Regions from separate parts of the Microbispora rosea genome, predicted to be linked through region 1. Evidence: riboswitches for the same ligand, from Rfam matches in the RefSeq annotation. Region 1 holds a riboswitch; the other holds the start of a gene.
What was found. A riboswitch is a leader RNA that binds a small molecule or an ion and turns the genes downstream of it on or off. The one in region 1 is predicted to bind S-adenosylmethionine.
Positions count from the first base shown of each region.

Region 1 (3,463 bases):
GCCGGTAGTCGCGCACCTCGAACAGCTTCTCCGCCCCGCGGTGCATGTAGCCGACGATCGGCTCGGCGGCCGTGATGCGCTCGCCGTCGAGGACGAGCCGCAGCCGCAGCACGCCGTGGGTGGAAGGATGCTGCGGGCCGATGTTGAGGATCATGTCCTCGGTGGCCAGCTCCCTCGCCTGCACGGCGTCGGCTCCCGCGCCGAGCCCCACGATGCGTTCGGTGCGCCCGCCCTCCTGTCCGGTCGGCACGCCGTCCTGCTCGGTCGTCATACCGTCCATGGTTTCACGCCCACCCGCCATTCCGCCCCCTCCCCTTCACCCCCGCCGTGATCTTGTACTTCACGAAAGGCGGATGCCCTGGTCGGACGGTGTGGGCGCGATTTATTGCATGATCACGAAGGATCGCGCCGCAGGTCATAGGGCATGCTTGCGACAAACTACAAGATCACGCCCGGGTTAGGTCGCGTAGGGCGTCGATGAGGCGGTCGACGTGTTCGGTGGTGGTGCCGATGCCGATCGAGGCGCGTACGGCGCTGACCGTGCCGTCCGCGCAGCCGCCGTCCTCCCCGCCGCCGAGGAGGTGGCGGACGAACGGATGGGCGCAGAACTTGCCGTCCCTGACGCCGATGCCCCACTCGGCCGACAGCGCCTCGGCGACCTCCCTGGCGGTGCGGCCCTCGACGGTGAACGACACGATGCCGACGCGCGGGTGGTCCTGACCCCACAGCGACAGCTCGCGGACGCCGGGGATCGCGGCGAGCCCGGCACGCAGGCGGGCGAGCAGCCGCTCCTCCTCCCGCACAAGCGCGGCCCAGCCCGTCGCGGTCAGCGCGTCGCAGGCGGCGGCGAGCGCGATCGCGCCGAGCACGTTGGGGGTGCCCGCTTCGTGCCGCGTCTCGGGGTCGTCGCTCCAGTCCACCGTCTCGCCCACGGACCGTACGGCTCCGCCGCCGCGCAGGTACGGATCGGCGTCGGCGAGCCAGTCGGGGCGGCCCACGAGCACCCCTGCGCCGAACGGGGCGTAGAGCTTGTGCCCGGAGAAGGCCACGTAGTCGAGGTCGAGCGCGGCGAGGTTGAGCCCGCGGTGGGGGACGAGCTGGGCGGCGTCCACGGCGATCCGCGCGCCGTGCCGGTGGGCGATGTGGGCCAGCCCGGCGATCGGCCACAGCTCGCCGGTGACGTTGGAGGCCGCGGTCACGACGAGCAGGGCCGGGCCGTCGATCGCGGCCAGCGCCTCGTCGGCCGCGCGAAGCGCCTCGCCGGGGAAGGCGGGCGGCGCGAGCCGTACGGCGTCGGGCCAGGGCAGCAGCGAGGCGTGGTGCTCGGTCTCGAACACGACGACGGTCGTGCCCTCGGGGAGGCTGCGGGCCAGCAGGTTCATGGCGTCGGTCGTGTTGCGCACGAAGACCAGCGCGTCGCCGGGCCGGGCGCCGACGAAGGCCCGCACGGTGTGCCTGGCCTGCTCATACCTGGACGTCGTGAGCTGCGAGGCGTAGCCCGCGCCCCGGTGGACGCTGGAGTAGGCCGGCAGCGCCGCCGCGACGGCGGCGTTCACCGGCTCCAGACAGGGCGCGCTCGCCGCGTAGTCGAGGTTCGCGTACGGCACGAGCCTGCCGCCCCTGACGGGCACCTCCAGATCGGCGCCCACGACGGCCGGCAGGTGCATGGGGGCGACATCGGGCTCGGAGATGCGGGTGACGGCCTGCTGGACGAAGGTGAGTGCGGACACGCCAATCCTCCTGGGTCGGGGACCCCGGCCATGGCGTCGGAAGGCGGAGCCCGCGCTTGCCCGGCACACCTCGTGCCGGACCCGGTCCTCACCCGGGGCACCCCGCCGCGAGCGCGAGGGTTGCCGGCCAGCAAGCCGGGGCTTGACGCTGGCACTCATGACCTGGACGGCACTATAACCCGACCCCGCCCTCCGGCCGCAAGTGCGGGCGGCTCGGGCGAGGTCAGCCGTCGTCGACCGTGACCCCCAGGACGTGGGCGAACATCGGAGCGAGTTCCATCAGCTGGACACCGCTGACGGTCGCGCCGCGCAGCGCGTCGTAGCCGTCGGAGATGCCCAGGGACACGGCGCCGCGCAGGTCGACCCGGGACATGCGCGCCTTGTCGAACCGCACCCGTTCGAGCGTGGATCCGGGGAAGTCGACGCCGGTCAGCGTGGCGCCCGCGAAGTCCACGTCGCGCAGCGTGCACTCGACGAACGAGACCTCCCGCAGGTCGGCCGCGCGGAGGTTGACCGAGTCGAGCTTGCAGCGGTGGAAGAACACCTGGTGCATCTCGGCGCCGGGCAGCGCCGTGCCGGCCGGGGCACTCATGACGATCTCCGCGTCCACCCAGACGGACTCGGTGAGGTCGCCGCCCACCCAGCGCACGCCGTTCATCCACACGTCGGAGAACCGGGCGCGCCGATAGCGGCCGCCGGTGAACGTCACCGAGGTGAACGCCGACTCCATGAACCGGGCGCCTCCGGCGTCGGCGTCCTCGAACTCCTGCCCGTCGAACAGGACCGTGTCGTAGTCGCCGCCCTGGCTGAGCCGGCCGTCGAACGGCTCCAGGTGATCGGCATAAGGCAGATCGCCGAGTTCGCGAGGTTCCCTGCGATGCTGTTCGCGGCGCTTCGGCATCGCCCCAACCTACGGCATGAGGCACCCGTACGCCCGTACTCCCAGGCCAGGCCTTTTATCCGTATTGTTGTCCATTGTGAAGTTTGATCCCTGGAATGCCGAGTTCATCGCGTACCCCTATGACGCCTACCGCGACCTGCGCGACAACGATCCGGTCAGCTTCTTCGAGCCGACAGGGCAGTGGCTGATCGCCCGCCACGCCGATGTGAACGCGCTGCTGCGCGACCGGCGCCTCGGCCGGTCCTACCTGCACGTGGCGACGCACGAGGCGTTCGGCCGCGAGCCCGAGCCGGAGTTCCAGGAACCGTTCTGGCGGGTGATCCGGGCCGGGATGCTCGACGTCGAGCCGCCGGTCCACACGCGGCTGCGCCGCCTGGTGTCCAAGGCGTTCACGCCCCGCATGGTCGAGTCGCTGCGGCCCCGGGTGCGGAGGATCGCGACCGAGCTGACCGAGGGACTGGTCGAGCGCGGCGGCGGCGACCTGCTGGCCGAGGTGGCCGAGCCGCTGCCGGTCACCGTGATCGCCGAGATGCTGGGCGTGCCCGAGGCCGACCGGCACCTGCTGCGCCCCTGGTCGGCCGACATCTGCGGGATGTACGAGCTGAACCCCTCGCTGGAGGCCCAGCACACGGCCGTACGCGCGGCCACGGAGTTCGCCGGCTACCTGCGCGAGCTGGCCAGGGCGCGCAGGGACCGGCCGGGCGACGACATGATCTCGGCGCTGGCCCAGGTGGTGGACGACGGCGACCGGCTGACCGAGGACGAGCTGATCGGCACCTGCGTGCTGCTGCTCAACGCCGGTCACGAGGCCACGGTCAACGCCACCGGCAGC
Region 1 is NZ_JBITJO010000001.1:193,968-197,430, reverse strand. Features, by position in the region: gene ACIBK1_RS00905 (NADH-quinone oxidoreductase subunit D) at 1-271, opposite strand, end outside; gene ACIBK1_RS00900 (aminotransferase class V-fold PLP-dependent enzyme) at 447-1,730, opposite strand; SAM riboswitch class IV at 1,778-1,893, opposite strand; gene ACIBK1_RS00895 (pentapeptide repeat-containing protein) at 1,954-2,631, opposite strand; gene ACIBK1_RS00890 (cytochrome P450) at 2,708-3,463, shown strand, end outside.

Region 2 (3,463 bases), on a different contig from region 1:
CGTCTACCGCGATGAAGCCGTAGCCCTTGTCCGCGTTAAACCATTTGACGGTGCCCTGCGCCACTTCCGACTCCTCTTGCTGGGCTGGGGACCACACCCAAGAAGCCCCCGGTTTTGTCGATCGTCATCGACCATACCCGTGTCAAGCCGTAGGACAACAGAGTCAATCCGCAAACTACTACTTGGCGTTCGCTCAAAGCGGGACCGAAGAATATTCACTTTGCTGTTGAATAGTTGAGAGCTACACCATTTGCCACGGCTTCGTATGACTTCTTCACCGATAGAAGCGCATGTCAGATGCTCGGCTCCGGTGCGGCGGCTCAGCCTCCGGCGACGGCGGGGATGACCGAAATCTGCACCCCGTCCGGCGTGGCGGTGTCCAGACCGTCGGCGAATCGGACATCCTCTTCTCCGACGTAGACGTTGACAAAACGCCGGATCTTACCCGTCTCGTCCAGGATGCGCCCGCCGATGCCGGGGTAGTCCGCGTCGAGCTTCTGCAGGACCTCGCGGAGCGTTCCTCCCTCCCCGCTCACCTCCGCGGCTCCGTTGGTGTACGTCCGGAGAATCGTCGGAATCCGCACGGAAACGCTCATTGTTCGCTCGCTTTCGTTACTGCCGATGGGCTTTTTGAAACGCTTTCAGTTGGCGAATGCCGCACGGAACGCGTCGAGAGAGGGACGGATGACGGCGGCGGGACGGGCGTGCTCGGCCACCGCGTCGAGCGTCTTGAGCCCGTCGCCGGTGTTCAGCACCACGGTCTCGGCGTCGGGGTCGAGGCGGCCCTCGCGCACCAGCTTGCGCAGCACGCCGACCGTGACGCCGCCCGCGGTCTCCGCGAAGACGCCCTCGGTCCTGGCCAGCAGGCGGATCGCGTCGACCACTTCCCGGTCGTTCACGTCCTCCACGGCGCCGCCCGTCCGCCGCGCGATGTCGAGCACGTACGGCCCGTCCGCCGGGTTGCCGATGGCGAGGGACTTGGCGATGGTGTCGGGCCGCACCGGCTGCACCACGTCCTGCCCGGCCTTGAACGCCTGGGATACCGGCGAGCAGCCCTCGGCCTGCGCCCCGAAGATCCGGTAGGGCCGATCCTCGACCAGCCCCAGCTTGACCAGCTCGCGGAAGCCCTTGTCGATCTTCGTGAGCTGCGAGCCGGAGGCCACCGGGATGACGATCTGGTCGGGCAGCCGCCAGCCGAGCTGCTCGGCGATCTCGTATGCCAGCGTCTTGGAGCCCTCGGCGTAGAAGGGCCGGAGGTTGACGTTGACGAAGCCCCACTTCTCGCCGAGCTCGTCGCCGATGAGCTCGGAGCAGAAGCGGTTGACCTCGTCGTAGGTGCCTTCGATGGCGACCAGGCGGCCGCCGTACACCGCGGCCATGGTGACCTTGGCCGGCTCCAGGTCGGCGGGAATGAACACGCAGGAGTCCAGCCCGGCCCTGGCGGCGGCCGCGCCCACCGCGCCGGCGAGGTTGCCGGTGGAGGAGCACGACAGCGTGTGGAAGCCGAAGGTGCGCGCGGCCTCCAGCGCGATCGCGACGACCCGGTCCTTGAAGGAGTGGGTCGGGTTGCCGGAGTCGTCCTTGACGTGGAGCGACCGAAGGCCCAGCTCGGCCGCCAGCCTGTCGGCCTTCACGAGCTTGGTCCAGCCGGGCTGGAGGTTGGGCTTGGCCGCCACGCCGGCGGGAACGGGGAGCAGGGAGCGGTAGCGCCAGATGTTCGCGGGGCCGGACTCGATGTCCTCCCGGCGAACCTCGCCGAAGTCGTACGCCACCTCAAGGGGGCCGAAACACTCCGTACAGGCGAAAATCGGGCCGAGCTCATAAAGAGCGCCGCATTCGCGACACGAAAGACCGGTTGCGGGGCCGAACTCGACGGTGTTCGCGGCAGTGTTAGCGGCAGTGCTGGTGTGCGCCATGAAGCGAGGCCTTTCCCTCATCTTCGCTCGCGACCACCCTGGCCGCGAGCCGGAATTGGCACCTGTCCCGGCCGGGCCTCGTGGGCACGAGTTCGACACCGGGGAGGTTGCCGGGGCTTCGCAGGGCCGGTCCCTCCACCCCTCTGGATGAGCATGTTCAGTTGTAGGACCTTCAGAGGAAAGGTCCCTAGCACTGTACCCCGGCGTCCCCGGTGTCCGTTCTTACGTCTCACATCGCGAGACGATTTGTATCAGCCGTACGCCTCGCCGAGGGCGCTCTGCACGTACTTGCGGGCTTGGTGGATGCGGGACTTGACCGTCCCGAGGGGGATTTTCAGCTGGTCGGCGACCTCCGCGTAGTCGAGCTGGCAGATGTCGCGCAGCACGAGCGCCTGGGCGAGGTCGGGCCGCTCGGCCTCCAGCGCCTCCATCGCGTCGAGCAGGTCGAGCCGCGACCCCGCGATTACGCTCACCCGCTGGGGATCCGGCCGCTGCTCGGGCAGCTCCTCCACCTGCTCCGACGAGCGCCGCTTGAGCGAGCGGTAGGTGGTCCTGGCGCAGTTCACGGTCACGATGTGCAGCCAGGTGCTGAACTTGGCCCGCCCCTCGAACCTCGCGATGTTGCGCGCCACGGCGAGCAGCGTGTCCTGCGCGGCCTCCTCGGCGTCCTGCCGATACGGTAGAAGCCGCTCGCAGTGCCGCAGCACGTCGGGCTCGATGCGCCGCAGCAGCTCACCGAGCGCGCGGTGGTCCCCCCGGGCAGCCGATCGGGCCAGTTCCTCGGTCGTGTCGTCCAGTGCCATGCCGTATCCAGCCCTCCCGCGATCGCTTGACATCCTATTGACGGAGGTCGGCTTTTATTAATCTTCCGGCATGCGCGCCCGCTCTGATCGAGGGAACCCGAAGATGAGCAGCTCCGTCCTGATCGCGTCCAACCGGGGCCCCGTGTCCTTCACGCTGTCGGACGACGGCGGCCTGACCATGCGCAGAGGCGGGGGCGGGCTCGTCTCCGGTCTGTCCGAGGTGGTCAGGGACACCGACGTCCTGTGGGTCTGCGCGGCGCTGTCGGACGGCGACCGGGGCGCGGTGCGCCAGACCCCCGGCGGGCGGCTCGACCGGGCCTTCGAGACCGGGCCGATCCGCATGCTGGACATTCCGCCCGCGGTCTTCCACCGGGCCTACAACGCCGTGGCCAACTCGACCCTCTGGTTCGTCAACCACCTGCTCTACAACACGCCCTTCTCCCCCGAGTTCGGCACGCGCTTCCGCCGCGAGTGGGAGTCGTACCGCACGTACAACGGCGCCTTCGCGCTGGCCCTGGCCGAGGAGGCGGCCCACCGGGCGCGCGTCATGGTGCAGGACTACCACCTGACGCTGGCCCCGGCGATGCTCCGGGTCGAGCGGCCGGACCTGCGCATCGCCCACTTCTCGCACACGCCCTGGGCGCCGCCGGAATACTTCGCGCTGCTGCCGGAGGACGTCGTGGCGGAGGTGCTGACCGGCATCCTCGGCGCCGACCACGCGGGATTCCTCACCGCGCGCTGGGC
Region 2 is NZ_JBITJO010000011.1:230,939-234,401, forward strand. Features, by position in the region: gene ACIBK1_RS34480 (cold-shock protein) at 1-64, opposite strand, end outside; gene ACIBK1_RS34485 (MoaD/ThiS family protein) at 321-596, opposite strand; gene thrC (threonine synthase) at 642-1,916, opposite strand; SAM riboswitch class I at 1,931-2,070, opposite strand; gene ACIBK1_RS34495 (RNA polymerase sigma factor) at 2,168-2,719, opposite strand; gene ACIBK1_RS34500 (alpha,alpha-trehalose-phosphate synthase (UDP-forming)) at 2,823-3,463, shown strand, end outside.
Region 2: another riboswitch for S-adenosylmethionine. It lies ahead of thrC (threonine synthase); the one in region 1 lies ahead of ACIBK1_RS00900 (aminotransferase class V-fold PLP-dependent enzyme).